DNA from 3 places in the Nonomuraea sp. NPDC050478 genome. Region 2 is predicted to be linked to each of the others. Evidence: riboswitches for the same ligand, from Rfam matches in the RefSeq annotation. Region 2 holds a riboswitch; each other region holds the start of a gene.
What was found. A riboswitch is a leader RNA that binds a small molecule or an ion and turns the genes downstream of it on or off. The one in region 2 is predicted to bind cyclic di-AMP.

Region 1 (9,566 bases), on a different contig from region 2:
CGCTGCCGGACTCCGCGTCGGTCACCGTCCGGCCGGGCGGAGGCGGGTGAGATCTCGGGGTCTCTGACCGGCGGAAATTTCTCACACCCGGAGAGCCACGACGCGTGCGGCCCGAGTAGTTTTTCAGATCGGACCCCGGCCGTGATAGACGTCTCATGAGATGGTCTTGCAGGATTTGGCCAGCATGAGCTGGTAAGTCTGGTCGGCAGGTCCTAGATCCAACGAGTCAAGGATGTGCCCATGCGCGCCAGAGACCTGCTTGCCGACTATCCCGTCGTGACCCTTGAGACGCCTGTGCTCCAGGCAGCCCAGTTGCTCGCCGAGCAGGATCTGCCCGGTCTGATCGTCGAGAACGACGACCAGCTCACCATTTTGCCGGGCACGGAAGCACTGCGACTGGCCGTGCCGCGCTACATCATGGACGATCCGGCGCTGGCCCGGGTGGTCGACGAGGCGCACGCCGACGAGTTCCTGCGCGCGCTGGGCAGTCGTACGGTGCGCGAGGTGCTGCCCCGGGAGCGGCGGGAGCTGCCCGTCACGGATCCTGACGCGACCGTGCTGGAGCTGGCCGCGCTGATGGCGCGCACCCGCAGCCCGTTGGTGGCCATCGTGGACAAGGGCCGGTTGCTGGGTGCGGTCACGCTGCAGGCGCTGCTGGACAGGATGCTAGGCACATGAGCCCGCTCGCCTGGGCGAGCGTCGCAGTGTTCGTGTCCGCCTACGCGCTGATCGCCACCGAGAAGGTGAACCGGGTGGCGGCGGCGCTGGGCGGAGCGTGGGTCATGCTGTTGATCCACGCGACCAACGCCGGGTCGGCGTTCTTCTCCGAGCATGCCGGGATCGACTGGAACGTCATCTTCCTGCTGCTCGGCATGATGGTCATCGTCGGGGTGCTGAAAGAGACCGGCGTCTTCGAGTATCTGGCGATCTGGGCGGCCAAACGCGCCCAGGGGCGGCCCTTCCGGCTGATGGTCCTGCTGGTCCTGATCACGGCAGGCGCGTCGGCGCTGCTCGACAACGTGACCACGGTGCTGCTGATCGCGCCGGTGACGTTCCTGGTGTGCGAGCGGCTGGCCGTGTCGCCGGTCCCCTTCCTGATCGCCGAGGCGCTGGCCTCCAACATCGGCGGCGCGTCGACGCTGGTGGGCGACCCGCCGAACATCATCATCGCCAGCCGGGGCGGGCTGAGCTTCAACGACTTCCTCATCCACATGGCGCCCATGGTGATCGTGCTGGTCGCGGTGTTCGTGGGGCTCTGCTGGCTCATGTGGGGCCGGACGTTCCGGTACGACCCGGACCGGGCGCAGGAGGTCATGGCGCTGGACGAGAAGGAGGCGATCGCCGACCCGTGGCTGCTGTGGCAGTCGCTCGTCGTGCTGGTGCTGGTGCTGGCGGCGTTCGTGCTCCATCCGGTGCTGCACTACGAGCCGTCGGTGGTGGCGCTGCTGGGCGCCGGTGTGCTGGTGGCCTTCACCAAGGTGACCACGGAGAAGTCGCTGGCCGAGGTGGAGTGGCCGACGCTGGTGTTCTTCGCCGGGCTGTTCGTCATGGTCGGCGCGCTCGTCCACACCGGGGTCATCGACCAGGTCTCCAGGGCCGCCGTGGAGGCCACGGCGGGCCGGTTGGACGTGGCGACGATGGGGCTGCTGGGCGGTTCCGCCGTGGTGTCGGCGGTCGTGGACAACATCCCGTACGTGGCCACGATGAGCCCGATCGTGGAGGAACTCGTGGCGGCGCAGGGCGGCGAGTCGGCACAGGTGCTCTGGTGGGCGCTGGCGTTCGGGGCCGACCTGGGCGGCAACGCCACGGCGGTGGGCGCGGCGGCCAACGTGGTCGTGCTGGGCATCGCGGCCCGCAACGGCACGCCGATCAGCTTCTGGCACTTCACCAAGTACGGGTTGATCGTCACGGTCGTCACGGTGACCCTGGTGGCGCCGTATCTGTGGTTCCGATACCTGTAGAAACCCCCGCAAAGGTAAAATATTCGCCCCGAAAACCCCTATGCCGTAGGGGATTCCGTCGTCCGGGCCCGTTCCGCGCTTGCCCTTTCCCTTGCGCGACGATTACCTTCGAACCCATCGATGGCACGCGCTTGAGCAGCGCTTTTAGGTAAGCCCCCGCGCGTTGCCGATGAATTGCCGAGACCGCGCCCACCCGCGCACGAAGCGGGAACACGGCGCGGCCGCCGAATCCGCCCTCTGGCGGAACCGGGGACCCACCTTTCTCTGGGGTGAATCGGTCGCTCTTCACCAAGGGCGCACCGTAGGGCACTTCCACGCCCGAACCCGACAGCTAACCCGGTAGGCGGCATGGAAGCAAGGAGCAATCCCCGAGCATGGTCAAGCACATCTTCGATCGCATCCCGTCCACCTCCCGCCTGGCCCTGGGCGCCACCCTGGCACTCGGCGCCGCCTTCGCCGGCACCTCCGCCGCCGCCACGGCAGCCGCCGCCACCCCCTCCCAGCCCCACCCGGTCGCCCAGCAGCACAGCAGCGCCGGCCAGGCCACCGCCGTCAGCGCGAGCACCGTCCTTCAGGTCGCCGAGTCGCAGATCGGCGTCACCGAGGACGCCGCCGGCGGCGGCACCAAGTTCCACCAGTGGTACATGTCCTCCCCGCGCGCGGCCGAGACCCTGGCCCGCGACGGCGGCGGCACGCCCGCGCTGTACGCCAACGCCCCCTGGTGCGCGATGTTCGTGTCCTGGGTCGGCGAGCAGGCCGGCGCCCGCTCCACGATCGGCTGGGACGCCTACACCGTCACCCACGCCCAGTGGTTCAAGGACAACAACCGCTGGGGCAGCGAGGCCAAGCCCGGCAGCGTCGTCTTCTTCGACTGGGGCGGCAGCAAGAACATCAGCGCCGTCGACCACGTCGGCCTGGTGAAGAAGGACAACGGCGACGGCACGATCACCACGATCGAGGGCAACACCGGCAACGGCAAGGTCGAGGAGCGCATCCGGCCCGTGTCCCAGGTGACCGGCTACGGCTACCCCGAGTACAAGGCCGCCTGAGCACCTTCTCCGCACCCGTCATTCCTCCGGCGATCCGGTCAGGTCTTCCCTGACCGGATCGCCGTCGTCTGTGGCCCCTGGTCAGGACCGCGTTTTGACCGGCCGTTGGCCTGCCCGGCGACGACTCCGGGGGAGATCCAGGGGGTGGAAGCGCGTGCGACATGACGACGGTGCCCTACCAGCAGGACCCGGCCAAGACCAGGCGGTCGCCGCTCAGCGGGCGGCGGCTGCAACTCCGCCACGGTGAGGGCGACAAGCGGCACCTGACCAGCCTGCAAGGACTGTCGGCGCTGTCGCTGGACGCCCTCAGCTCGGTCGCCTACGGGCCGGAGGCCGCGGCGCTCGTCCTGGCCGGGGCCGGGGCCGCCGCCGTGGCGCTGACCCTGCCGATCACGATCGCCATCGCGGTCCTGCTGCTGATCCTCGTGTTCTCCTACAGGCAGGTCATCGCCGCCCACCCCGACGGCGGCGGGTCGTACGGGGTCGCGAAGGCGGAGCTGGGCCGCCGGGCGGGCCTGCTGGCCGCCGCGGCCCTGGTGGTGGACTACGTGCTGACCATCGCGGTCAGCCTCGCCGCCGCGGCCGCCAACCTGGCCTCGGCGTTCCCCGTCCTGCGACCGTACCTGGTGGAGACCTGCCTGGCCGGGGTGCTGCTGCTGACGGTCATCAACCTGTTCGGGGTGTCCGACAGCGCGCGGTTCCTCATGCTGCCCATGAGCCTGTTCGTGGTGTCCGTCCTCGGCGTCGTGGCGGTCGGCCTGGCGCGGTCCGGGCCCGCCGCCACCGTGGGGACGACGGAGCAGATCGTCGCCACCGAGGCGCTGACCGTGATGCTCATCCTGCGGGCCTTCTCCTCCGGATGCTCCTCGCTGACCGGGATCGAGGCCATCGCCAACGGCGTGCCCATGTTCCGCAAGCCCCGCGTCAAGCGCGCCCAGCACACCGAACTGATGCTCGGCGCGCTGCTCGCCACCATGCTCATCGGCCTGGCCGTGCTCATCCGCAGGGACCACGTGGTGCCCCGCGAGGGCGTGACCATCCTGGCCCAGCTCGTGGCCGGCTCGTACGGGACCGGCTGGGCGTTCTACGGCACCAACATCGTGGTCGCCCTCGGCCTGGGCCTGGCCGCCAACACCAGCTTCGGCGGCCTGCCGGTGCTGCTGAGTCTGCTGGCCAAGGACAGGCGGCTGCCCTCGCTGTTCGCGCTGCGCACCGAACGGCCCGTCTACCGGTACGGCGTCGCGGTGGCGGGCCTGCTGGCCGCCATCCTGCTGATCGCGGTGGACGGCGACCCCCAGCGGCTCATCCCCATGTTCGCCATCGGCGTCTTCATCGGTTTCACCATGAGCCAGGGCGGCATGGTCAAGCACTGGCACCGGCTGCGCCCGCCCCGCTGGCGCCGCGACATGCTGCTCAACGGGACCGGGGCTTTGCTCACCTGCGTGGCGGCCCTCGTGCTGCTGGTGTCGAAGTTCACCGAGGGCGCCTGGGCGGTCGCCATCGTCATCCCCCTGCTCATCCTCCTGTTCGCCCGGATCGAGCGCTACTACGGAGAGGTGGCGGCCGAGCTGGAGATCGGCGCCGTGCCGGCCAGGCCCGCGCGGCCGCCCGCCGCCGACCGTCCCGGCAAGAAGATCATCATCCCCGTCGGCGGGATCGACGCCGCGACCCAGCGGAGCGTGAGCGCCGCCATGGCCCTCGGCGGGGAGATCGTGCTCGTGTCGGTCTGCTTCACCGAGGAGTCGCGGCGCGCGCTGCACGAAGCCTGGGACCGGTGGGATCCCGGAGTCCCGCTGGAGGTCATCGTCAACCCCGCCCGCACGGTGATCCACCCCCTGCTGGACTACATCCGCCAGGTGGACGAGTCGGGGAGCTGGACCGTCGTCCTCATCCCCATCCTGGAACCCCGGCACTTCCGCTACCGGTTCCTGCACAACCAGCGTGGCCTCCTGCTGGCCGCCGCCCTGCGGGAGCGGTCGGACGTGGTCGTCTGCCTCCTCCCGTTCCACCTCCGCCCGTGAACGGGTTACCGGCCGGTTCACAGGGCACGGGAAGCGCATGGTCGTCACCACCGAATCCCGCCGCTGGGTCGCGCTGCCGGTCTTCCTGGTGGCCGTGGCCCTGGTCGCCGTCATCGGGTCGCTGGCCGCGTCCGGCGCCGGGGCCGAGTATCTGGCACTGGAGCGTCCCGCCTGGGCGCCGCCGCAGTGGCTGTTCGGGCCCGTCTGGACGGTGCTGTACATCATGATCGCCGTGGCGGGCTGGCTCACCTGGACGGCGCGCGGCTGGTCACGGGCGCTGACCGCGTACGCGGTGCAGCTCGTGCTCAACGCCGCGTGGACCCCGTTGTTCTTCGCCGCGGGCTGGTACGGCGTGGCCTTCGCCGAGCTGTGCCTGCTGTGGATCGCCATCGCGGCGACCATCGTGCTGATGTGGCCGGTCAAGCGGCCGGCGGCGCTGCTGATGGCGCCCTATCTGGTCTGGGTGACCTACGCCGGCGCGCTGAACCTGGCCATCTGGCAGCTCAACTGATCCCGGTCCTTGGGCCGTCAGACGAAGGCGCCATGGCCGGTGATCGCCCGGCCGACGATCAGGCTGTTGATCTCACGCGTCCCCTCGTACGAGTAGATGGCCTCGGAGTCGGCCACGAACCGGCCCATCCCGTAGTCGAGCACGATCCCGTTGCCCGCCATGATCTCCCGGCCCCAGCCGACCGCCTCCCGCATCCGGGCCGTGCAGTACGCCTTGGCCATGGCCGAGTGCTCGTCGCGGTAGACGCCCGCGTCCTGCAACTGCGCCAGCCGCACCACCATGCCGAGCGAGCTCGTGACGTTGCCCAGCATCCGCACCAGCAGGTCCTGGACGAGCTGGAACGCCGCGATCGGGCGGCCGAACTGCTCGCGCTCCCCGGCGTACTCCAGGGCCCGCTCGTAGGCGCCCATCATGCAGCCCACCGCCTGCCAGGCCACCCCGCCCCTGGTCTGCCGCAGGATCGTGGACGTGTCGCGGAAACCGCGGGCCCCGGCCAGCCGGTTGGCCTCGGGGACGCGGCAACCGGTCAGCGTGATGTCCGCGTTCTGGACCGTACGGAGGGCGATCTTGTTCTCGATCTTGGTGGCTTCGAAGCCGGGCGTGCCCTTCTCCACCACGAAGCCCTTCACCTGGCCGTCGGCCTCGTCCTTCGCCCAGACCACGGTCAGGTCGGCGAAGGTGGCGTTGCCGATCCAGCGCTTGGCGCCGTCGAGCACCCACGTGTCGCCCTCGCGCCTGGCCGTGGTGCGCAGCCCGGCGGCCACGTCGGAGCCGCCCTCCGGCTCGGTCAGCGCGAACGCGCCGATCTGCTCCATCGCGGCCATCCGCGGCAGCCACCGCTCGCGCTGCTCCTCCGAGCCGAGCCCGGCGATGCTGCCCATGGCCAGACCGCTGTGCACGCCGAAGAACGTCGCGATGGACGGATCCACCCGGTTCATCTCCAGCACGATGAAACCGGTCAGCAGGCTGCTCGCGCCCCGGTGCTGGAGCCCCGCCACGTCCAGCTTGGCCATCTCCGGCACCACGTGGTGCGGGAAGCTCGCCTTGGTCCAGGCCTCGTCCGCGATGGGCGCGATCTTCTCGGTCATGAAGTCGCGCACCCGCTGGACGATCTGCTTCTCCTCCTTGTTCAGCAGGTCGGCGTAGTCGTAGAAGTCGCCGTTCCGCACGCCGTCCCCTCTCACGCGCCCAGGTCCCTGGCCAGGGTGTCCAGACGGGCGGCGAGCGAGTCCAGGTCGTGGTCATCGGTCACGTGCCGCACCTCGCGGCGGCGGGCGAGCACCAGGCCGCCCTGCCGGTCGGCCTGCTCCTCCGGCATGACGACGCATTCTCCTCGTACGAGAACGAGAGCGGCGTCCTGGTCTTGCGTGTCGACGAGCTTGCGTACGGCGGCGCGGTCGATGAGTCGCATACGCCGCCGACTGCCCCGCCAGTCCCTTTCGAAACGGTCTCGGTAGATAGTCCAGCTCCATGAGGAAAGAGCGCTTGGTGCTGTACCGTCTGGAAGGTCCGGCATGATCCTTCCAACGGAAAGTCACGATGAGCGACAGCGATGCCGCCGAGTCGGCCTGGTCCAGGGTCGACACCACTGTCCCGCACTCCGCGCGGGTGTGGGACTTCCTGCTGGGCGGGAAGGACCACTTCCCCGTCGACCGCGAGGCCGGGGAGACCCTGCTGAGGCTGTTCCCCGACTTCGCCATGGTCGCCAGGCTGCAGCGGGAGTTCCTGGTCCGCGCGATCCGCTACTTGGCGGGCGAGGCCGGGATCCGGCAGTTCCTCGACATCGGCACCGGCCTGCCCACCGCCGGCAACACGCACGAGATCGCGCAGGGTATCGCCCGCGAGTCGCGGGTCGTGTACGTGGACAACGACCCGATCGTGCTGGCGCACGCCCGCGCGCTGCTCACCAGCGCGCCCGAGGGCGCCACCGACTATCTCGACGCGGACGTCCGCGACCCCGAGGCGATCCTGGCCGGGGCCGCCGCGACGCTCGACTTCAGCCGGCCCGTCGCGGTCATGATGCTGAGCATCGCCGGGCAGGTGACCGACGACGAAGACCCGCGCGGCATCGTCGACCGCCTGCTTGAGCCGCTCGCCCCCGGCAGCTACCTGGCGCTGAGCGACGGCACCAACACCAACCCCGCCCTCGTGGAAGCGGTCACCGGCTACAACAAGAACGCCCGCAACTCCTACCAGCTGCGCTCCCCCGACGAGATCGCGCGCTTCTTCACCGGCCTCGAACTGGTGGAGCCCGGCGTGGTGCCGACACCGGAATGGCGCCCCGCGCCGGACCGCTGGGACGAGCCGCCCACCGTGGTGAGCGCCGTCTGCGGAGTCGCCCGCAAGCCCTGACGTCACCGGACGACCCCGTCGAGCTGGAGATCGCCTTCACCATGGGGAAGGCGTAGGGCCAACTTCTGGCGATTACTTCCACAAGTGCGGGACGCGCCGCCGACGGTTCCGCTCTCCGGCTTCCTACTCTCCTGCTGACCGGTGAGTCGGGAGGCAGGAGACGCCATGTCGGGCAGCGACGTCCGCGGACTCCTGCAGCCCTTCCTGCTCCTGCTCATCTGCGAGCGGCCGGGTCACGGATATGACCTGATCGAGCGGCTGGCGCGCCTGGGGGCGGCCGACGCGGAGCCCGGCCAGGTCTACCGCGTGCTGCGCTCGCTCGAACGCGCGGGTCATCTGGCCTCCGCCTGGGTCGCCTCCGAGGCGGGGCCGGCGCGCAGGCGGTACGAGCTGACCACCGGCGGCATGGCCGAGCTGGAGGCGTGGATGGGCCGGTTGGCCGACGTCCGCCGGTTGCTGGAGACCTGCCTGAACAGGTGGACGCGGATCGCGCCGGAACCCGGCGGCTACGCGGTCCCGCGCGAGCAGGTGGCGGGACCGGAGAAGGAGGAGTGCCATGGGTGAGGACCCGGCGACGACCGCCGTGGCCGCCGCGTTCGAGCGGCGGACGGGACCGGCGGCCGCCATGGGGGAGGACGCGGACCGGATCGTCCGCGCCTGCCAGGAGATGGCGGAGCGCTTCCGGATGGGCGGCAAGCTGCTGGTCTTCGGCAACGGCGGTTCGGTGGCCGACGCCCAGCACGTCGCCGTCGAGTTCGCGCACCCGGTCATCGTGGGCAAGCCCGCGCTGCCGGCGATCTCGCTGACCACCGACATGGCCGTGGCCACGGGGATCGCGCTGACCGAGGGCCTGGACGGGATCTTCGCGGCGCAGCTCCGGCTGCTGGCGTCGCCATGCGACATCGCGCTCGGTCTCTCCACCGACGCGGGGTCCGCGAACGTGCGCGGCGGTCTCGCGGCGGCGCGCGAGCTGGGGCTGCTCACGGTGGCGCTCACCGGGGGCGAGGCGGGCGCCGAGGCGGACCACGTGCTGGCCGTCCGCTCCGCCGACCCGCTGATCGTCAAGGAGGTGCACGTGACGATGTACCACGTGCTCTGGGAGCTGGTGCACGTCTTCTACGAGCTGGAGGCGGCCCGATGACGGAGCCGTGCCGCGACGGGGTCTGCGTGACCTGCTCCGACGTCGCCGTGCCGGTGCGCGTCCTGCGGCTGCTGGAGGACGGGCTGGCCGTGGTGGAGACGGAGTCCGGGCCGGAGGAGGTCAGCGTGGCGCTGGTGGACGCGCGGCCCGGCGACATCGTGCTGGTGCACGCCAAGGAAGCCATCGCGGTCCGCCCGTACGGAGGAGAGACCCATGAGCACGGTCAGTGAGCCCGGCGGCATCGAGGCCCTCTACCCGTTCCTCGCCCCGGGACCGGTCGACCGGGAAGCGGTCCTCGCCGATCTGCGCGAGTCCACCCGGAGGAAGGCCGCGGAGATCGTCGAGCTGCGGCGGTCGCTGGTGGCCCTGCACGCGGAGCGTCTCGTGGCGTGCGCGCGGGAGATGGCGGCGGCGTTCGACGCGGGGGCGCGGCTGTTCGCCTTCGGCAACGGGGGCAGCAGCACGGACGCCCAGGCCGTCGTGCAGCTGTTCGCCCACCCTCCGAGCCCGGCGCGGGCGGTCGCGGCGGTG
Region 2 (9,566 bases):
GACGCCTTGGTCGCCATGAACGTCTCGGCCTCCTCGGTCGTCATGTCCCCGCAGTGCAGCGCGGTGTCCACGACGATGCGGGCCGCCCGGAAGATCCGGAAGTCCAGGTGGGCCAGCTCGGTGGCGGGCGTGCCGAAGTAGCCCTGCTCGTGCAGGAGCTTCTCCACGTACAGACCCCAGCCCTCGGTGAAGTACGGGGTGCGGAACACCTTGCGCGCCGGGTGCGGGTTGGCGGCCAGGGTCGCCAGGTGCCAGTGGTGGCCGGGGTAGGCCTCGTGGACCGCGATCGACGGCATCTGCGCCCGGCTGTTGGTGCGCAGCCGCTGCCGCACCTGCTCGGGCGTGAAGTGGTCGGGGGTGTACGGCACGAAGAACACGCCGGTGCGCGAGCTGCTGAGCGGCGGCGGCGCCAGGTAGTGGGCCACCGCCACGACGGGCCGGCTGTAGACCGCCGACGGCAGCACCAGGCACTCCTCGCTCTCGGGGAACGTCACCAGGTCCCGCTCGCGGACGAACTCCCTGGCCCGCAGGGTCTCGGCCTCGTACTCGGCCCGCATCCCCTCCAGTGTGCCGGGGTGGTCGTCCATGAGCGTCTCCATGGCGGCCCGCCAGTCGGGCGAGCCGCTCACCCGTACCGTGACCTCGCGCATCCGCCCGTCGAGCTCGTCCCAGGCGGCCCGGCCCTTCTCGTGCAGCTCGGCGGCGCCGTACCCGAGCAGTTCCCGCTCGCGCAGCAGGCGCGAGTAGAGCCGCTCGCCCATCCGCCAGGTGCCGCCGCACCGGAAGCCGTCCAGGAACGCGACCAGTTCGTCGAACGCGGCGGCGGCCGGCTCGGCGGCCTCGGCGAGCCGGGCCCGCAGGTCCGGGTCGCCGACCATGCCGGGGACGGTCTCGGTGAGGAAGGCGCGCCCGGTGCGCGCCTGGCCGAGCCCGCGCCGCACGATCAGCGGCGCGGCCAGCTCGGGGTCGAGGTTGGCCCGGCAGGCGGCCAGCACGCCGGGCACCTCGGCCAGCCGGGAGATCGCGGCGGCCACCAGCTCGGGCTCCGGCCTGAGCCGGTGCTGGAACGGCGTGAACAGGGCCGTGAAGACGGCCGACAGGTAGACGGCCGGGTCGCGCCGCCAGTCGGGCCACTCCGCCAGCGCGACCGCGCCGCGGAGCTGGGAGATCACGAGGTCGCGGTCGATCGGGTCGCCCGTGTCGCCGGCCTCCAGCCGCGCCAGCCACCAGGCCTCCTCGCGCTCGCGCTCGGCGAACGCGGCGGCGGAGAAGTCGCCGAGCGTGTGGTCGTAGCCCTCGGCGCCCAAGGTGCTCGCCAGGACCGGACGCCGGGAAAAGTACCACCTGAGAAACTCGTCCACCGATGCACCATATCCTTGGCGGATGCCCCTTCAGATCACCGGCGCGTTAGGCGATCCCGACCTGATCCGGCTCCCCTGGGAGCTGCCGCTCGCGGAGTGGCCCCAGCACCACCTCGTCGACCTGCCGCGCGGCATCTCGCGGCACGTCGTGCGGTTCGCCCGGCTGGGCGGCAAGGTCTACGCGATCAAGGAAATCAGCGAGCGATACGCCAGGCGCGAATACCAGCTCCTGTGGGACCTGGCCAGGCTGGACGCGCCCGCCGTGGAGCCGGTCGCCTACGTCACCGGCCGCGAGGAGGGGCTGGACGCGGCACTGATCACCCGGCACCTGCAGTTCTCGCTCCCGTACCGGGCCGTGATGTCCGGGACGCTGCGTCCCGACACGCTGACCCGGCTGATGGACGCGCTGGTCGTGCTGCTGGTGCGGCTGCATCTCACCGGGTTCTACTGGGGCGACTGCTCGCTGTCGAACACGCTGTTCAGGCGCGACGCGGGGGCGTTCGCCGCCTACCTGGTCGACGCCGAGACCGGCGAGATGCACCCGATGCTCAGCGACGGGCAGCGGCTCGGCGACATCGACGCCGCGCACCTGAACATCTTCGGGGAGATGCTCGACCTGGAGGCCGGCGGCCTGCTCCATCCGTCGATCGACCCCATGGACACCGCCGAGGACATCGTCAGCCGCTACCACCGGCTGTGGGCCGAGCTGACCCAGGACGAGATCATCGAGGAGGTCGACTGGCACCGGGTGGAGCAGCGGATCCGGCGGCTGAACCTGCTCGGGTTCGACGTGGCCGAGATGATGGTGCGGCGCAAGGTCGGCACCGGCCGGCTGATCGTCCGGCCCAAGGTGGTCGACTCCGGGCACCACCAGCGCCGCCTGCTGCGGCTGACCGGCCTGGACGCGGAGGAGAACCAGGCCAGGCGGCTGCTCAACGACCTCGACGGGTTCCGGGTCGCCGTGGGGCTGCGGCACGAGGACGAGGCGATCGTGGCGCACCGCTGGCTGGCCGAGGTGTTCCAGCCGACGATCGCGGCCATCCCGGCCGGGCTGCGCGGCAAGCTGGAGGCGCCGCAACTGTTCCACGAGATCCTCGACCACCGGTGGTACCTGTCGGAGGCGGCCGGGAGCGATGTGGGACTGGCCGCGGCGGTCAGGTCGTACGTGGCCAACGTGCTGGTCTTCAAGCCCGACGAGAAGGCGCTCCTTCCGGACGAGGCGACGGAACCGAATGCGAATAACCTTCCCTGAGGCCTTTGTCATTTCCTCATAAATCGCGGGATTATCCCTCTCAGTAGGGTTTTTCTTCGCCTCAGCCGTAGACAACTTCATCTCGGTACGGCTCACGTTATCGCCGTTCATTTCCGTCTCTTCTGGCATCCCTAAGCTGTCCGCGTCCGCATGACGGCGAGGGAGGCCACCGTGCTCGCACTCGACAGCTGCCTGACCGAAGTCATGGCCATACCGGGAGCGCTCGACGCGATGCTCGTGGATCACACGAGCGGCATGGCCGTGTCCTTCAGCGGGCAACCCCGCGGCGTGGACGCCGACAAGGCGGCCGCGGCCCTGACCGAGATGCTGCGGGCCAGCATGGACGGGCTCTCGCGGGCCTGTCCCGGCGACACCGTGCGCATCGGCGACCTGCTGATCAGCACCGACCAGGGACACCACCTGATCAGGCTGATGGACACCCTGTTCGAGGGGCCGCTGGTGATCTACGTGCGCCTCGACATGGAGCGGTCGAACATCGCGCTGGCCCGCCACCGGCTGCGCGCCATCTCCGAGCAGCTGCTGGCGTGACCGATGCCGTCGCTGGACACGCTCCTGGCCGGCCTCGCCAAGGAACGGGCCACCGGTGCGCTGCGGGTGGGCCGCGCCGGCACCGTCTACCTCGACGACGGGCGCATCACGTACATGACCTGCGCGCAGGTGCCCGGCGCGGAGCGGCTGCTCGCGGCCGGTGGCCGCGTGCCGGAGTCGGCGCTGCGCAGGCTGCAGGCCGACGGCGGCACCGAGCGCCTGCTGGAGGAAGGCCGGGTCACGCTCGGCGAGCTGCAGTACTGCGTGCTCGGCGCGGTGCTGGACGCGGCGTTCTTCCTGCTGCCGGTGACCGGCGCGCGGCCGAAGTTCCGGCCCGGCGAGGGGCACTGGCTCGGTGGGCGCTGGTACTTCGACGTGCCCGGCCTGGTGCGCGAGTGCGCGCGCCGCCGGGCGCGGCTCGCCGAGACGTGGCCGCGGGCCGACCTGGACACCTCCCCCGTACGCGCCGCGCCGCGGATGCCCGGGCAGAGCGTGACGCTCAGCGACGTGCAGTGGGAGGTGGCGATCGGGGCCGACGGCGAGGCCACTCCCCTGGAGCTGGCCAAGCGGCTGGGCCGGTCCGGTTACGCGGTCCTGCTGGCGGTGCGCAGGCTGGCGGCGGCGGGCCTGATCGTCGCGGCCGAGGAGACGGAGCCGCTGCCCAGGCGGGTCAAGCGGCTCGACGTCGCCCGGCACAGGGCGGACGCCACCGCCGGCGGCCCGCTCGGCCCGGTCGTCACCGGGGATCCCACGGACATCGAGCTGCTGCTGCGGCTCAGGAAGGCGTTGGAGGAGCTGTCGTGAGGTTCCCCTCACGCAGGAGGAGGCCATCTGTGGAACTGCGTCAAGAGGTGCTCAAGGAGATGGTTCTCCTGCGCGAACGGACGGCCGACGTCAAAGGGAGCGTGGCCTCCACCATCGACGGGCTGACGATCGCCTGCGACCTGGCGGAGGACAGCAGCGAGCACGTGTCCGCGCTGGCCGCGGCGCTGCTCGCGATGAGCCGGCGCATGATGATCCTGGCCGGGCGGGGCGACCTGGAGGAGACGCTCGTCTCCGGCAGCGCGGGCCACGCCGCGTTCTACGCCGCCGGCCCCACTGTCGTCCTCACAGTCCTGGCTGAGCCCGGCGCCAACCTCGGGCTGCTCCGGCTGGAGGGGCGCAAGACCGCCGCCGCGGTGGCGGCGGTGGCAGCAGGCAAGAAGTGACCATTCCTGATCGGAGGAAAGCATGGCCAGCATGGACATCTCTCTCAAGGAGATGATGGCGATCGACGGCTCGATCGGCGCCGCCATCGTGGACCACGGCAGCGGCATGGCGCTCGGCGCCCTGGGCGGGTCCAAGGACCTGGACCTCCAGGTCGCCGCGGCCGGCAACACCGAGGTCGTCAAGGCGAAGCTCCGGACGATGGACTCGCTCGGGCTCAACGACGCCATCGAGGACATCCTCATCACGCTCGGCGGCCAGTACCACATCATCCGGCCGATCTCCGGGCGCGGCGGCAAGGGCCTGTTCCTCTATCTGGCCCTGGACCGCGGCCGGGCCAACCTGGCCCTGGCCAGGCACCATCTCAAGGGCATCGAGGAGAAGCTGGAGGTCTGACCCCTCCCCCGGGAACCCGGCGGCACGCGTCCGGGCGCGGCGAGCGCGTGCCGCCGCCGGGGCGCATCTCGCGAGCGGCAGCCTCCCGGCGCCTCGCGAGGTGCGCCCCTTCCAACGGTCCCGGGATCAGCGGGCCGGGCCCGCGTGACCGGCGGTGAGCTTGGTGACGGCCTCGACGAGTTCCGGCCAGAGTGCCCGCGGGAGGTCGTGCCCCATGCCGGGGAAGACCTTGAGCTCGGCGCCCGGGATGGCCGCCGCCGTGGCCTGCCCGCCGGAGAGCGGGATGAGCTGGTCGTCGGCCCCGTGGACGACCAGTGCCGGGACGTTGAGCCGGGTGAGGGCCTCGGTCCGGTCGGGCGACGCCATGATGGCGGCGAGCTGCCGGGCGAACCCCGCCGGGTCGTGGCCACGGTCGAACGCCTGCCCGGCCAGCCGCTGGACACGCTCGCGGTCGAGCTCGTACCCCGGGGAGCCGATGACCGACCAGGTCGCCAGCGCCTGGGTCATGGCCTCCTCCCGGGTGGTCACCGGCTTGGCGAACAGGACCGATCGGGCGGTCTCGCTCGGCGGGGCGACCGCGCCACCGGGGGTCGACATGATCGAGATGAGGGTGAGCACCCGCTCGGGGTGCCGGATGGCGAGCGACTGGGCGATCATGCCGCCCATCGAGGCGCCCATCACGTGCGCGGCCGGCCAGCCGAGGGCGTCCATCAGCCCGGCGGTGTCCGCGGCCATGTCGTCCAGCAGGTAGGGCGCCGGCTTGCCCGGTGCGGGCGCGCCCGCCTCGTGGAGGTGGGTGGACAGCCCGGCGTCGCGGTTGTCGAACCTGACGACATGGTGCCCCTGCTCGGCGAGCTGCTCGCACAGCTCGTCGTCCCAGTGAATGAGCTGGGCGCCCAGCCCCATGATCAGGAGGAGCGGGCGCCCGTCGGGAGAGCCGAAGCTCTCGTACGCGATGTCGATTCCATGAGCCGATGCGGTCGAGGTCACGGCCCTAGAATGACATTCTAATCGTGGTGACGCAAAGGTCAGCGGCGCACGAGCTTGCGGATGCGCTCGCGGCCCAGCACCAGGCCGCCGCCGACGAGGATCACGCCGCCGGCCACGGCGGCTCCCGCCACGTTGCTCCGCTCGGTGGCCGCGGCCGCCTCGGCGCCGCCGGCGGCGGGCTGCGGCTCGGCCGGGGCCTTCACGAGGTTCACCGGGTCGGCCTTCACGGGGCTGGTCTTCACGGGCTCGGCCTTGTTGCTGCCGGACTGGCCGGCGACGGCCTTCTTCTCGTCCTTGTCGTCCGCCTTGTCGTCCGCCTTGTCCCCGGCCAGGACCGGCGGGGCGGCCGGGTTGCGGTCCATGCGCTTGTAGGCGCCCTCGGAGAAGGCGACCGGGTGGTTCTTCAGGCCCAGGCCGTCACCCCACTTGGTGATGACGTACTCGACCTCGATGTGGCCCTTGCCGCCGTTGCCGTCCACCATGAGCGTGCGCGGGTTGAACGTCCCGCCGGTCAGGTCGGCGAAGGTCTTGCCGTCCAGGTCGAGCATGATGCCCTTGCTGGACGGGACGCCCGGGCCGCGGTCGCCGACGAAGAACGGCGCCTTCTTGCCCTTGTAGACGACGTAGCCCTCGGTCAGCAGCGGCCAGCTGGGGCTGGCGGCCATGCCTTTCTGCATGGGCTTGCCGCTGGCCGGCAGACCGGTGTCACCCGCGCGGCCGGAGCCGTCGTCCCAGAAGTAGGAGGCCGTGGTCTCGCCCTTGAGCAGGATCTTCTCCGTGCCCTTGTCGGTGTCGGCGTGAGCGGCGGCGCCGGAGCCGAGCGCCAGCGTGCCGGCGGCGGCGACGATCGCGGCGATGGAACGCATGCTGAAACGAACAGACATGAAAAACAGAAGTCCTTTGTGAGGCAACAGCAAAGATGCGCTCGCGGAACGACGTAGCCGGGCATCAAGCCGTACGGACGCTACGGTGGGAGCGCGAAAGGAAGATCAGGAAATGGTGCCGCTCAATCGGCGGCCGATGACATCCCGCGGTAGGGGGGACGGGCGCGGTGATTCATCACAGGAAAACGTCCTCTCCATCTCGCCTACCGGGTTAGCTGACGGGTTCGGACGTGGAGATGCCCTACCGGCCGCATGGGCCGGATTCACCCCAGAAGGTGGGTCCCCGGTTCCCGCGGGGGAGCGGGATTCGGCGCCAGGCAGCCGCCTCTTCCTGGTGAAGAGCCAAGGTCACTGCCTGGTAACGCCGACCAATCTAGCGAGCAAATCGGACAAACGCAAAGGTAAGCCCATGATTCGGGCGAAGATCTACCTAGAAAAAGGGGGTACGGCATGCCGTACCCCCTTGAACACCCAGATTCAGCCGCCGCTCTTGCGCCTGAAGGACCGCTTGCCGGCAGCCGGGCCGTGAGTTCCGTGGATCTTGGAGTGGTCGGCTCCCCTACCACCGCCGCCAGATCCCGCCTGCTGGCCGCGCTTGCGCTCCAGTGCCTCACGGAACTTGCGCTTCATCTCGTCCTCGGGAGTCTCGTCGACTTCCGGCTCCGGGGTTTCCGCCATGAGGGCCTCCTGATGTGCGTACAGCCTCCAGCTTCGCACGCAGGCCTTGACAGCGCATAACCGGGATCATCGGCGGGACGCGCGCCGGCGACTTGGTGTTGCCTTGACCCGATCCAGGAAACACCACGGACATGCAGCTCTACCCCCCGGAGCCGCGGCGGTGAGCCCGCTCGCGTTCCTCGGCCGGGATCTCGCGATCGATCTCGGCACGGCCACCACCCAGATCTACGCCCCCGGCCTGGGCGTCGTGCTCAACGAGCCGTCGATGGCGGCGGCCTGCGCGGCCACGGGCCGCACGCTCTTCGGCGCGGACGCGTACGCGGCGTGCTCGGCCGCCGGCGGGGCGGGCACGCGAGCGGTACGGCACGACGACGGGATCGCCCGCTGGCCGGTGCGCGAAGGCGGCGAGCTCGCCGGGCGGCTGGTCAAGCACTTCCTGAGCAAGGTGCACGGACACCCGTACGCCCGGCCGCGGCTGGTGATGGCGCTGCCCGACGGCGCCCCGCCCATCCTGAGCTCGGCCGTGCGCGACCTGGCCTACGAGGCGGACGCCAGGCGGGTGTACCTCGTCGAGCACGCCGTCGCGGTGGCGCTCGGCGCCGGGCTGCCGGTGACGGAGCCGGCCGGGCGCATGATCGTCGACATCGGCCCTCACCTGACCAGGATCGCGATCCTCGCCTGCGGCGCCGTCGTCGCCGCCGGGACCGTCCACGCCGGCGGCGACGCCGTGAACGCGGCGATCGCCGCCCTGGTCGCCCGTGAGCACGGGCTGCTGGTCGGCGAGGCGGAGGCGGAGGCGGCCAAGCTCCGCGCGGGCCCGTCCTGGAAACCGCTGGACCGGCACGTGCTCGTCCGCGGCCTCGACCCGGAGTCGCGGCGCGAGCGGGTCGCGTGGCTGCCCGTCCAGCAGTTGTACGAGGTCACCCGGGCGCCGGCCGACGCCATCGCCCGCGCGGCGGCGACGGCCCTGGAGCGCTGCCCCGCCGAGCTCGCCGCCGACGTCGCCGCGCACGGGGCGGTGCTGACCGGCGGCGGCGCGCTGCTGCGCGGCCTGGCCAGACGCCTGCGCGCCGCCATGGGCGTGCCGGTGCGGCGCGCGGACCGGCCCGTCGAGTCGATGGCACTCGGCCTCGGCCGCTACGCCGACCGCCTGGGCGCCATCGGCCCCCGGCCCCCGCTGTGACAACCCTTACAGCGGGGTCGAACAGGTGCCGTGCGCGATGTAGGCGAGCCCGTCGAAGGCGGCGCCGAGCACGGCCGGGGTGAAGGTCAGCTTGTACGAGAAGCGCCCGGCCGTGGCGCCGTAACCGCGCACGTACTGCTGCTCGCCCAGCCACCGGGTCACCGCCTCGGGCCTGGGCCCGAGGCGCAGGTCGACGACGTGATCGCGGGGGCAGGCGGCGGCCAGCAGGGATTCGGCCACGTCGGGCCTGCCGGCGGCGGGCACCCGGTGGCGCACCGGCGGCCGCCGCACGTCGGGCCTGCCGAACCGGAGCCGCCTGGCCCGGAACTCACCCTGTCCGAACAGCAGGCCGAGCGCGTAGTAACCGGCGCCGTGACGCTGACGCAGATGATCTCCCATGACCGGAGCACCGAGGCGCGCGTAGTGGCCGGCGGCCACGTGACCGTTGTGCGCCCAGACGGCGACCTTCGCGGCCGGGTCCTCCAGCAGCCGGTCGACGTTGTCGGCCATGAACTGGTCGCGGGCCGCCCCGGCGGTGCGCGCCCCGTCGGCGTCGCGCATCGGCCGCGTGACCAGTGTCGCGAACTGCCGCACGGTCCTGGCGTGCGCCTCCTCCGGCCCGCCGGCGCCCACCTCGTCGGCCAGCCTGCGGGCGGCCGCCTCGATCGCCGGGTCGAGCGGCTCCCCCACTCCCAGGCGCGTCTCCCCCAGCACCGCCAGCGGCCCGAGCAGCTCGCCGGCCCGCTCACCCAGGTGAGCGCGGAGCCACCGCAGCGACGCTGCGGGGAACTGCGGGTCGATCCCGGCGAAGCGCACCTTCGGCTCGGCGGTGCGGTTGTGCTCGCGCATCCACTCCACCACGGCCAGCATCTCCCGCGTCCGCCACGTCCAGAACCCGAGGTCGGCCAGCAGCCGCTCCGGCTCCCCCGCCCCGCCCAGGACGTAGGCGTCCAGGGCCTCGGACGCCGACACGCTGGCCTCCATCGCCAGCACGGTGAACCCCAGCTCCTCCACGAGGAACCGCAGCAGCCGGTGCTTGAGCAGGAAGAACTCCCGCGTGCCGTGGG
Region 3 (9,566 bases), on a different contig from region 2:
GGGCATCCCTGTGGTGACGTTCGACAGCTCGTCGCGCCACTCCTACGGGTGCGCCGTCTCGGTGGACGACGTGCTCGGCGGCCGGCTCGCCGGTCGGCACCTGCTCGACCGGGGTCACCGGCGGATCGCCTTCGCCGGCGGGCCGTTCCCCGTCCGCCAGGTGGAGGACCGCCACCACGGCCTGGCCGGCGTGCTGGGCCCGGACAGCGAGCTGACCGTGATCCCGCTGCCGGACCTCACCGTCGCCACCGGCCGCCAGGCCGGCAAGGAGCTGGCCAGCCTGCCCCGCGAGGAGCGGCCCACCGCCGTGTTCTGCGCGAACGACCTGGTGGCGATGGGCGTGCTGCAGGAGCTCACCCAGCGCGGCCTGCGGGTCCCCGCCGACGTGGCGATTCTCGGGTACGACGACATCGACTTCGCCGCGGCGGCGGCCGTGCCGCTGTCGTCGATCCGCCAGCCGCGCGAGCAGCTGGGCCGCACCGCGGCGCTGATGCTGCTGGAGGAGGCCAACAGCCCCGGCGGCCACGAGCACCGTCACGTGGTCTTCCAGCCTGACCTGGTGGAGCGGGTCTCGACGGCGCACCCGTGAATCCCGGGCCGAGCTGTCACGTCAGAAGGCATGGGGGCCGAAGCGGCCCCAGGCCACGAACGCGGCCAGGACGAGCAGCACCACGTTGACGGCGATCGCCGGATGCTCCCCGCGCCGGCCGTGCGTGACCGCGGCGCCGATCATGACGATGACCAGCCCGGCCGCCGCCAGCGGGGTGAGGATCGGGACGACGCCGAACGTCGCGGGCAGGATCAGCCCGAGCGCGGCCAGCACCTCCAGCCCGCCGATGGCCTTGACCGCGCCGGCGGAGAAGTCCTCCGTCCAGGCCAGGCCGGCGGCCGCGAGCCTCTCCTTGGGTTGCGCCAGCTTCATCAGCCCGGCCACACCGAACACGGCGGCCAGCAGGCCCGCGACGATCCACAGTGCGAGGTTCATGGGGGGTCCCGTTCTCACGCGGCTTGAAATGTTCAACAGGACCCTAGGGGGTGCGGCGGTCCGTCCGTGCGAGCGGCCCTGGCCGGGCCGCTCGTACGGAGACCGCTATCGCTGTGCGGCCGCGGCGCCGGCCCAGCCGAGCAGGGCCTCGGCGGTCTGGAAGCGGCGGCTGGAGCTGGTCTCGCCGAGGAGGACGCCGACGAGCCGGCTGCCGCCCCGATCGGCGGCGAAGGCGAGCGTGTAACCGGCGGCGCGGGTGTAGCCGGTCTTGACGCCGAGCGCGCCGGAGGTGCCGAGCAGGCGGTTGGTGTTGCGCCACGAGTACGAACGGCGCTCGGAGGTCGCGGGGACGGTGTGGTACTGGGTGGAGGTGACCTTCTCCAGGGTCGGGTTCTCCAGCACCTTCTGGGCCAGGCGGACCTGGTCGCGGGCGGTGGAGTGGCCACCGCCGCCGTAGGGCATGCCGTCCGCGTTGACGTACAGCGTGTCGTTCATGCCGAGCTGCCGGGCGGTGGCGTTCATCGCGGCCACGAACTCCTCGACGCCCGGCCCGTACGTGCGCGCGAGCGCGTGCGCGGCGTCGGCGCCGGAGGGCAGCATGAGCGCGTGCAGCATGTCCTCGACGGTCAGCGTGTCGCCGGCGCGCAGGTGGGCGACCGCGGCGCCGCCCCTGGCGGCGTAGCCGACGTCGGCGGTGGTGACCTCGACCTTGTCGGTGGGCTCGGCCCGCTGGAGCACCACGTACGCGGTCATCATCTTGGTGAGGCTGGCGACCGGCCTGCGCAGGTCGGCCTCCTTGCTGAAGTGGACCTGGCCGGTGGTGGCGTCGACCAGGTGGGCGGCCGTGGCCAGGACGGCGGGGGCGGCTTCGGCCTGCGCGGCGTCGACGGGGGTGGCGACCGGCGGGGCGGCGTGGGCGGCGGTGCTGCCGGCGGTCAACGCCGCGGCGGCGACGGCGAGGCTGATCAGCGCTCCGCCGAACCGGTGGGTGACGTTCATCTGAGGGCTTGCTCCTAGCTTCCATGCCGCCTACCGGGTTAGCTGACGGGTTCGGGCGTGGAAGTGCCCTACGGCGCGTGGTGCGCCGATTCACCCCAAGGGGAATGGGTCCCCGGCTCCGCGAACGGATTCGGCGGCCGTGCGCTCCCCGGGGGTGGGGCACGCACGGTCTGGGCAAATGAAGCCTCAACGTAATGCAATCTGACAAACGTCGCAACTCACCACAATTCGGATTTGACCGGCGCTATCGCCGGTCACGCTCCCGGCCGGACGACCATCAGCACGACCACGGCCGCCCAGACCAGGTTGTAGAAGCCGGCGAGCATGGACAGCGCGCGCAGCCGGCTCCCGTCGTCCGGGTCGCGCAGCGCGTCCCGCTGGCGCGGGTAGATCTGGGTGGCCAGCAGGACGGCCGCGACGCCGGTCAGCGCCATCGAGGCGACGATCCAGAGCTCCCCCATCCGGCCCTGCGCGAGGGCCATCACGATGCCGACGGCGGGCACCACCAGACCGAACAGGCTGTAGCCGCGGGTGATGCGGTGCAGGGCGGCGGCCACTGCCGGGCTGCGCTCGCCCTCGCCCGGCGGGCCCGCCACGGGGGCGTAGCGGGGAAACAGGCTCGCGGCCACGGCCGAGCCCCCGACGAACACGATGGCCGCCAGGACGTGCACGGACAGCAGGACGTGATCCCTCACGTTCGATCCTCCAACCTTCAGGGTTACTGAAGCTTAGCGGAAGCTTCAGTAACCCTGAAGGATGACCCTCGCTCCGGGCCGCCGGTGGAGGCGCCCTTGACGGTCGTGGTGTTGGCGTTAACACTTGGCACACACCTCTCCACCAGCAAGTGAGCACGACGAAGCAACCAGTTGTGTTAGCGCTAACACAACTGGTCGACCCCACCCCCGAGGAGTCCTCGTGTTGGCTTCCCTGCCGGGCACGCCGCGCCGGATCCTGACGCTCGCCGTCGTCACGATCGTCCTGTCAGCCCTGTTCACGACCGGCCGCGCCCAGGCGGCGCCCGGCCCGTCCTTCACCAACCCCGTCGTCCCGACGCCCAACAGCGCCGACCCGACGCTGGTCTTCCACAACGGCTTCTACTACTACGTCGCCACGACGTGGAACTCCGACGTGGTCATGCGCCGCTCGGCGACGATCGCCGGGCTGCGCAGCGCGCCCGAGCAGGTCGTCGTACGGACCGGCGGCAACACGATGTGGGCGCCGCACCTGGAGATGGTCGGGAGCCGCTGGTACCTGTACTACTCGGTGGAGCAGGGCAGCCTGCCCCGCCGCACCCATGTCGCCGAGAGCGCCGGGTCCGACCCGATGGGGCCCTACACCGTCCGCGGGGTCGTCAACCTGATGCCCGACAACGGATGGGCGATCGACGCCAGCCTGCTCAAGCTCGACGGCAACCTCTACATGACGTTCTCGGCGTTCGCGTCCGACGGCCTGCAGTCGCTGTTCATCGCGCCGATGTCGAACCCGTGGACGGCGAGCGCGTTCGGCAGGCGGATCTCGGCCCCGACCCTGGACTGGGAGCGTCAGAACGGCGCCGTCAACGAGGGCTCCTTCGCGCTGCAGCGGGGCGGCCGCACCTTCCTGACCTACTCGGCCAGCCACTGCAACGGCCCCAACTACAAGCTCGGCATGCTGGAGTACCGCGGCGGTGACCCGCTGTCGGCGGCGTCCTGGACCAAGTTCGCCAGCCCGATCTTCCAGCGCAACGACGCGAACGGCGTCTACGGCCCCGGTCACCATTCCTTCTTCACCTCGCCCGACGGCACCGAGACCTGGATCGCCTACCACGCCAACTCCTCGTCGAGCCAGGGCTGCGGCACCACCCGCACCACCCGGGTGCAGAAGATCTCCTGGAACGCCGACGGCACGCCCGACCTCGGCGTCCCCGTCTCGACCTCGACCGTGATCCCCGGCCCCTCGGGCGAGCCCACCCCTGCCACGGCGCGGATCCGCAACCGGCACAGCGGCCTCTGCCTGGACGACTACAACTGGGTGACCACGCCGGGCGCGGAGGTCCGCCAGTGGACCTGCAACGGCCTCGCCACGCAGGACTGGCAGATCACCCCGGCCGCCGACGGCTACTCCACGATCACCAACCGGCACAGCGGCCTGTGCCTGGACAACTACAACTTCGGCACCACCCCAGGTTCCGAGGTACGCCAGTGGACCTGCAACGGCCTGGCCGTCCAGCAATGGCGCGTCACGTCCGTGGGAGGCGGCTACTCCACCCTCACCAACCGGCACAGCGGCCTGTGCCTGGACAATTACAACTTCGGCACCGCCCCGGGCTCCGAGGTGCGGCAGTGGACCTGCAACGGCAACAACGCCCAGCAGTGGACCGTCTCCTGACCTGGAGAGGCCCTTAGTCGAGGCGCAGCCCCGCGACGAGGAGCCCGACCATGCGGCGGGCGTCGTAGCGGGGATCGCCGGCGCCGACGCAGAGGTTCCCGATGCCCCGCATGAGTTCGAGGGCGTCCTGGCCGGGGCGGATCTCGCCGGCGGCGGCCGCCGCTTCGAGCAACCGGGCGCACACGGGCACGAGCCGGTCGAGGAAGTAGGCGTGCAGGGCGTCGAAGCCGGCGTTGTCGGACTGGAGGACGGCGGCGAGCCCGTGCTTGGTGACCAGGAAGTCCACGAAGAGGTTGATCCAGCGCTCCAGGGCGGCGTACGGCGTGGCACTGGTCGCCAGCAGGGCCGGACCGGCCTCGGCGCAGGCCTCGACCTGGTGCCGGTAGACGGCGATGATCAGATCCGCCCGCGTCGGGAAGTGGCGGTAGATCGTGGCCGTGCCGACGCCCGCCTTGGCCGCGATGTCGCGTATCGGCGCGTCGACGCCCGACGTGACGAAGACCTCTCCGGCCGCGTCGAGCAGGTTCTTCTCGTTGCGCCGGGCGTCCGCCCGTTTGGGCCGGGCCGCGCGCCCCGCGCCCCGCTCGCCGTCGTTCATCGCGCCGTGCCTCCGGTGTTGCTAAACGGGACAGTGTCCCGTATCGTCAAACGGGACGCTGTCCCGCTTTCTTCATGATGCCAGAGCGGGCGCCCGCCGGCCAACCACGCCGGCCACTTCACCCACGAACGAGGAAGACCTTCTTATGAGCCGATCAGTCATCGCGCCCGCACACGCGGCCCAGGGCGCGCCCATCCCGGTCCTCTCGGCGCGGCCGGTGGTGCTGCCGGCCCCTGGCCGGGGTGAGGACCTCCAGGTGCGCGTGTCCGCGCCCGCCGCCGGGCGCGACCTGCCGATCATCGTCTTCTCGCACGGCTTCGGCTGGTCGATGGACGGGTACGACCCGCTGGCCGGCTTCTGGGCCGCCCACGGCTTCGCGGTGGTCCAGCCCACCCATCTCGACTCCAGGACGCTGAACCTTCCGCCCGACGATCCCCGTACACCGCTGATCTGGCGGTTCCGGGTCGAGGACCTGAAGCGCGTACTCGACCACCTCGACCTGGTCGAAGCCGCCGTCCCCGGCCTGAGCGGGCGTCTGGACCGGAGCCGCGTCGCCGTGGCCGGGCACTCCTGGGGCGCCCAGACGGCGAGCATGCTGCTGGGCGCGCGGATCGTCGATCCCGAAGGCGGGCCGGGACAGGACCTGTCCGACCCCAGGGTCAAGGCGGGTGTGCTGCTCGCGGCACCCGGCCGGGGCGGCGCCGACCTGACGCCGTTCGCCGCCGAGCACATGCCCTTCATGAACCCGGACTTCAGCCACATGACCACACCGGCCCTCGTGGTCGCGGGCGACCGGGACCAGTCCCATCTGAGCGTCCGGGGGCCGGACTGGTTCACCGACCCGTACACCTTGAGCCCGGGCGGCAAGAGCCTGCTCACGCTGTTCGGGGCCGAGCACGGGCTCGGCGGCATCGTCGGCCGCGACGTCACGGAGACGACGGACGAGAACCCCGAACGGGTCGCCCTGATCCAGCGGCTCACCACGGCCTACCTGCGCAGCGCGCTCGACCCGGAGGATTCCGGCTGGACGGCGGCGCGCGCGGCGTTGCTGGAGAGCGCCGACCCGCTGGGTCGCGTCGACTCCGACTGAAGCCCCGCCCGCCGGCCCTCCTCGTCACCCCGGCCGTATCGGGCGTCTCCCCCTCGCGTGGCCGCTAGATTGGGCGAAACGGTCATCGGATGGCGAGGTCGAAGGTGCCGATCGGACGAGGGTCCCGGGAGCCGGGACGGGGCATGCGGCCCTACGGATGGATGCTGGTGCTCGCCGCGGCGGTGCTCGCCGTGGACCAGGCGTCCAAGCTCTGGGCGGTCTCGGCGCTCTCCGGCGGCGAGCGCGTCACGGTGATCCCGGAGCTGATCCAGCTGCGGCTGCTGTTCAACCCCGGTGCCGCGTTCTCGATAGGGGCCGGCGCGACGTGGGTGTTCACCCTGACGGCGGCCGCCGCCGTCGCCGGCATCCTCTACACCGGGCGGCGGCTGCGCTCGCCCGCCTGGACCGTCGTGCTGGGCGCGCTGCTCGGCGGCGCCACCTCCCATCTGCTCGACCGCCTGTTCCGCCCGCCGGGCTTCGCTCAGGGTCATGTCGTCGACTTCATCGACTACGGCGGCCTGTTCGTCGGCAACGTCGCCGACATCGCGCTGACCGCCAGTTGCGTCGTCCTCATGGTGCTCACCGTGCGCGGCATCCCCCTGGCCGGCGCGGACGCCGGGGAGCGCCCGAGCTCGTAGCCGGGCGGGCCGTGTCAGCGGCCGCGTCAGCCCGGCGACGGCCCCGTGTCAGAGCGGCCGGCGATGGTGGGCGCCATGAACGATTCAGCCATCGCCGCCTCCGGGCTGCGCAAGGCGTACAAGGACAAGGTCGTGCTCGACGGCGTCGACCTGGACGTCCGGACCGGCACGGTCTTCGCCCTGCTGGGGCCCAACGGCGCCGGGAAGACCACGACGGTGCACGTGCTGACCACGCTGCTGGCCCCCGACGCCGGGAAGGCCGTCGTCGCCGGGCACGACGTGGCCACGGAGACCAAGGCGGTGCGCGCGGCCATCGGGGTCACCGGGCAGTTCGCCTCGGTCGACGACCTCCTCACCGGCGAGGAGAACCTGCTGATGACGGCGGACCTCCTGCACCTGCCCAGGGCGGAGGGCAGGAGGATCGCCGGCCGGTTGCTCGACCGGTTCGACCTGGCCGGATCGGCGGGCAAGCTGGTGGCGTCCTACTCGGGCGGCATGCGCCGCAAGCTGGACCTGGCCATGACGCTGGTCGGCAAGCCGCGGATCATCTTCCTGGACGAGCCCACCACGGGACTCGATCCGCGCAGCCGCCGCACCATGTGGCAGATCATCAGGGAACTCGTGGCCGACGGCACGACCATCTTCCTGACCACTCAGTATCTCCAGGAGGCCGACGAGCTCGCCGGCCGGATCGCCGTGCTCGACCAGGGCCGGCTGGTCGCCGAGGGCACGGCCGACGAGCTCAAGCGCCGGGTTCCGGGCGGTCATGTCCGGCTGCGGTTCACCAGCCGGGAGGAACTCGACGCCGCGGCGCGGGTCCTGCCCGGGTCCACGAGGGACGACGAGGAGCTGACCTTGCGGGTGCCCGGCGACGGCGGGGTGCGGTCGCTCCGGGCGCTGCTCGAACGGCTCTACACGCATGCGGTGGAGGTCGGCGAACTGTCGGTGCACACGCCGGATCTGGATGACGTCTTCTTCGCCCTCACCGGGCACGGGAACAAGGAGGTCAGTGCCCGATGAACGCCTTCTCGGCTTTCCTGGCGGACTCCGCCACCATGGTGCGGCGCGACTTCAGGCACACGATGCGCAATCCGCTGACGCTGTTCAACGCCGTGTTCGTGCCGGTGTTCGTGATGTTCCTCATGGTCCACGTGTTCGGCGGCGCTTTCGACGTCGGGGCCGACTACGTCGACTACGCGACGCCTGGATTGATCATCATGACCATCGGCTACGGCATCGGGCCCACCGCGACCGCGGTGAACTCGGACATGACGACCGGATTCATCAACCGGCTCCGCGTCATGGACGTGTCCAGGGCCGCGGTGCTGAACGCGCACGTGATCGCGATCATGCTGCGGACCATGGTGGCCATCGCGATCATCATCGGGGTGGCGGTGCTGCTGGGATTCCGGCCAGCGGCGAGTCTCCCGCAGTGGCTCGGCGCGATCGGCATCGTCGCCTTGACGGTGCTCGCGATCGGCTGGCTGACCGTCGCGTCCGGGCTCGCCGCTAAGACACCGGAAGGCGCGGGACTCGCCGGGGTCCCGCTGATGCTCCTTCCCTTCCTGAGCAGCGCCTTCGTGCCGGCCGAGACGATGGGGCCGGGTGCGCGGCAGTTCGCCGAGTACCAACCGTTCACCTCGATCATCGAGACCCTGCGCGGGCTGCTGTCCGGCACGCCGTCGGCGGGCCCGGCCATCACGGCGGTCGCCTGGTGCGCCGGGCTCACGCTGGTGGGCTACCTGTGGGCGCGCAGGACGTTCACGAAGCGAGCGTGATCCCGGCCAGCTCGCGCCAGTCCTGCCGCTGACCGGCACGGAACGCCTCGGCGAACACGGTCTCGCCGAGGCGGCTCCGCGTGGCCGCGGCGATCCTGGCGGCGTCCGGCTGCGAACGGTCCGGCGTGCCGCGCACGCCGTCGCTCGCCGCCAGCAGCCGCACGGCCTGTTCGTACTCCCCCTGGCGCAGCGCGAGGTCCGCGATCCCGATCAGCATCTCGGCGATCATCGGCGGGTGCGGGTGCTCCGTGGCCGCGGCCGCGCGGAACGCCTCCCTCCGGTGGGCGCGGGCCTCCTCGATGTCCTCGGTGAGGTAGCCGTACAGGTGCATGGTCATGGCGTGGACCGAGCCGGGCATGCCCGGCTCGCCCATCACCGCCCGCACCGTGGCCAGGTGCTCGTGCGCCTGGCCCGGCTCGCCGCGCCAGCGCGCCAGCTGCGCCTTCGACAGCGCCAGCTCGGCGAGGGCGTCCGGCCAGACGATCCCGCCCGCGCACCGCTGCGCCTCCGCCATGGCGGACGCGCTGGACCGCTCGTCGCCGAGCAGCCAGTACAGCTGGGCCTGCCGCGCCCGCACGCCGACCACGTCCTCGACGGCGCCCACCTCGGTCAGCGCCCCGACGACCTCCTCGTGATGCTCGCAGGCGCGGGCGAACTCGCCGCGGGTGGCGAGCCGGTCGGCCAGGAAGGTCAGCGCCAGCGCGATGCCCATCCGGTCGCCCAGCGCGCGGAACTCGGCGAGCGCGGTCTCGGCGTCGAGGTCCACGTCGGTCTCGTCGCCGCCGAGCGTGAGCCGGAACCGGCCCCGGGTGAGCCTGGCCTGCGCGCGCACCCACGGATCGGCGCCGGCGATGAGCGGCTCGAACGCGGGCATGAACTCCGCCGGGCCCCGCAGCGTCCGCTCCAGCAACTCGACGAAGCCGAGCAGCGGGCGGCGGGACCCGCTGCGCCGGGCCAACCGGTGCGCCTCCTGGATCCACTCCCGCGCCTGATACTGGTCACCGCCGATCCCGGCGGTCACGAACATGGTCACGATGAGGTACGCCATCGCCCGCACCTCGTCGGACACCTCGCCGGGCAGCGAGGCCGCCGCGACGCTCAGCTCGGCGCC

Region 1: another riboswitch for cyclic di-AMP. It lies ahead of ACIBF7_RS04360 (CHAP domain-containing protein); the one in region 2 lies ahead of ACIBF7_RS31090 (hypothetical protein).
Region 3: another riboswitch for cyclic di-AMP. It lies ahead of ACIBF7_RS08315 (D-alanyl-D-alanine carboxypeptidase family protein); the one in region 2 lies ahead of ACIBF7_RS31090 (hypothetical protein).

The regions. Positions count from the first base shown of each region.
Region 1 is NZ_JBITHT010000001.1:918,438-928,003, reverse strand. Features, by position in the region: gene ACIBF7_RS04375 (polysaccharide lyase 8 family protein) at 1-50, shown strand, start outside; gene ACIBF7_RS04370 (CBS domain-containing protein) at 241-678, shown strand; gene ACIBF7_RS04365 (ArsB/NhaD family transporter) at 675-1,961, shown strand; cyclic di-AMP (ydaO/yuaA leader) riboswitch at 2,174-2,322, shown strand; gene ACIBF7_RS04360 (CHAP domain-containing protein) at 2,336-3,010, shown strand; gene ACIBF7_RS04355 (APC family permease) at 3,172-5,031, shown strand; gene ACIBF7_RS04350 (TspO/MBR family protein) at 5,069-5,542, shown strand; gene ACIBF7_RS04345 (acyl-CoA dehydrogenase family protein) at 5,560-6,726, opposite strand; gene ACIBF7_RS04340 (hypothetical protein) at 6,723-6,953, opposite strand; gene ACIBF7_RS04335 (SAM-dependent methyltransferase) at 7,082-7,894, shown strand; gene ACIBF7_RS04330 (PadR family transcriptional regulator) at 8,060-8,458, shown strand; gene ACIBF7_RS04325 (SIS domain-containing protein) at 8,451-9,035, shown strand; gene ACIBF7_RS04320 (HypC/HybG/HupF family hydrogenase formation chaperone) at 9,032-9,265, shown strand; gene ACIBF7_RS04315 (SIS domain-containing protein) at 9,249-9,566, shown strand, end outside.
Region 2 is NZ_JBITHT010000006.1:415,983-425,548, forward strand. Features, by position in the region: gene ACIBF7_RS31055 (DUF885 domain-containing protein) at 1-1,361, opposite strand, end outside; gene ACIBF7_RS31060 (DUF4032 domain-containing protein) at 1,384-2,613, shown strand; gene ACIBF7_RS31065 (roadblock/LC7 domain-containing protein) at 2,785-3,162, shown strand; gene ACIBF7_RS31070 (hypothetical protein) at 3,166-3,966, shown strand; gene ACIBF7_RS31075 (roadblock/LC7 domain-containing protein) at 3,996-4,370, shown strand; gene ACIBF7_RS31080 (hypothetical protein) at 4,393-4,764, shown strand; gene ACIBF7_RS31085 (alpha/beta fold hydrolase) at 4,891-5,754, opposite strand; gene ACIBF7_RS31090 (hypothetical protein) at 5,793-6,638, opposite strand; cyclic di-AMP (ydaO/yuaA leader) riboswitch at 6,824-6,961, opposite strand; gene ACIBF7_RS31095 (DUF5302 domain-containing protein) at 7,116-7,316, opposite strand; gene ACIBF7_RS31100 (rod shape-determining protein) at 7,477-8,499, shown strand; gene ACIBF7_RS31105 (erythromycin esterase family protein) at 8,506-9,566, opposite strand, start outside.
Region 3 is NZ_JBITHT010000002.1:58,416-67,981, forward strand. Features, by position in the region: gene ACIBF7_RS08305 (LacI family DNA-binding transcriptional regulator) at 1-589, shown strand, start outside; gene ACIBF7_RS08310 (DoxX family protein) at 611-985, opposite strand; gene ACIBF7_RS08315 (D-alanyl-D-alanine carboxypeptidase family protein) at 1,091-1,984, opposite strand; cyclic di-AMP (ydaO/yuaA leader) riboswitch at 1,997-2,130, opposite strand; gene ACIBF7_RS08320 (hypothetical protein) at 2,239-2,679, opposite strand; gene ACIBF7_RS08325 (family 43 glycosylhydrolase) at 2,900-4,351, shown strand; gene ACIBF7_RS08330 (TetR/AcrR family transcriptional regulator) at 4,365-4,949, opposite strand; gene ACIBF7_RS08335 (chlorophyllase) at 5,095-6,039, shown strand; gene ACIBF7_RS08340 (signal peptidase II) at 6,183-6,677, shown strand; gene ACIBF7_RS08345 (ATP-binding cassette domain-containing protein) at 6,753-7,697, shown strand; gene ACIBF7_RS08350 (ABC transporter permease) at 7,694-8,455, shown strand; gene ACIBF7_RS08355 (BTAD domain-containing putative transcriptional regulator) at 8,439-9,566, opposite strand, start outside.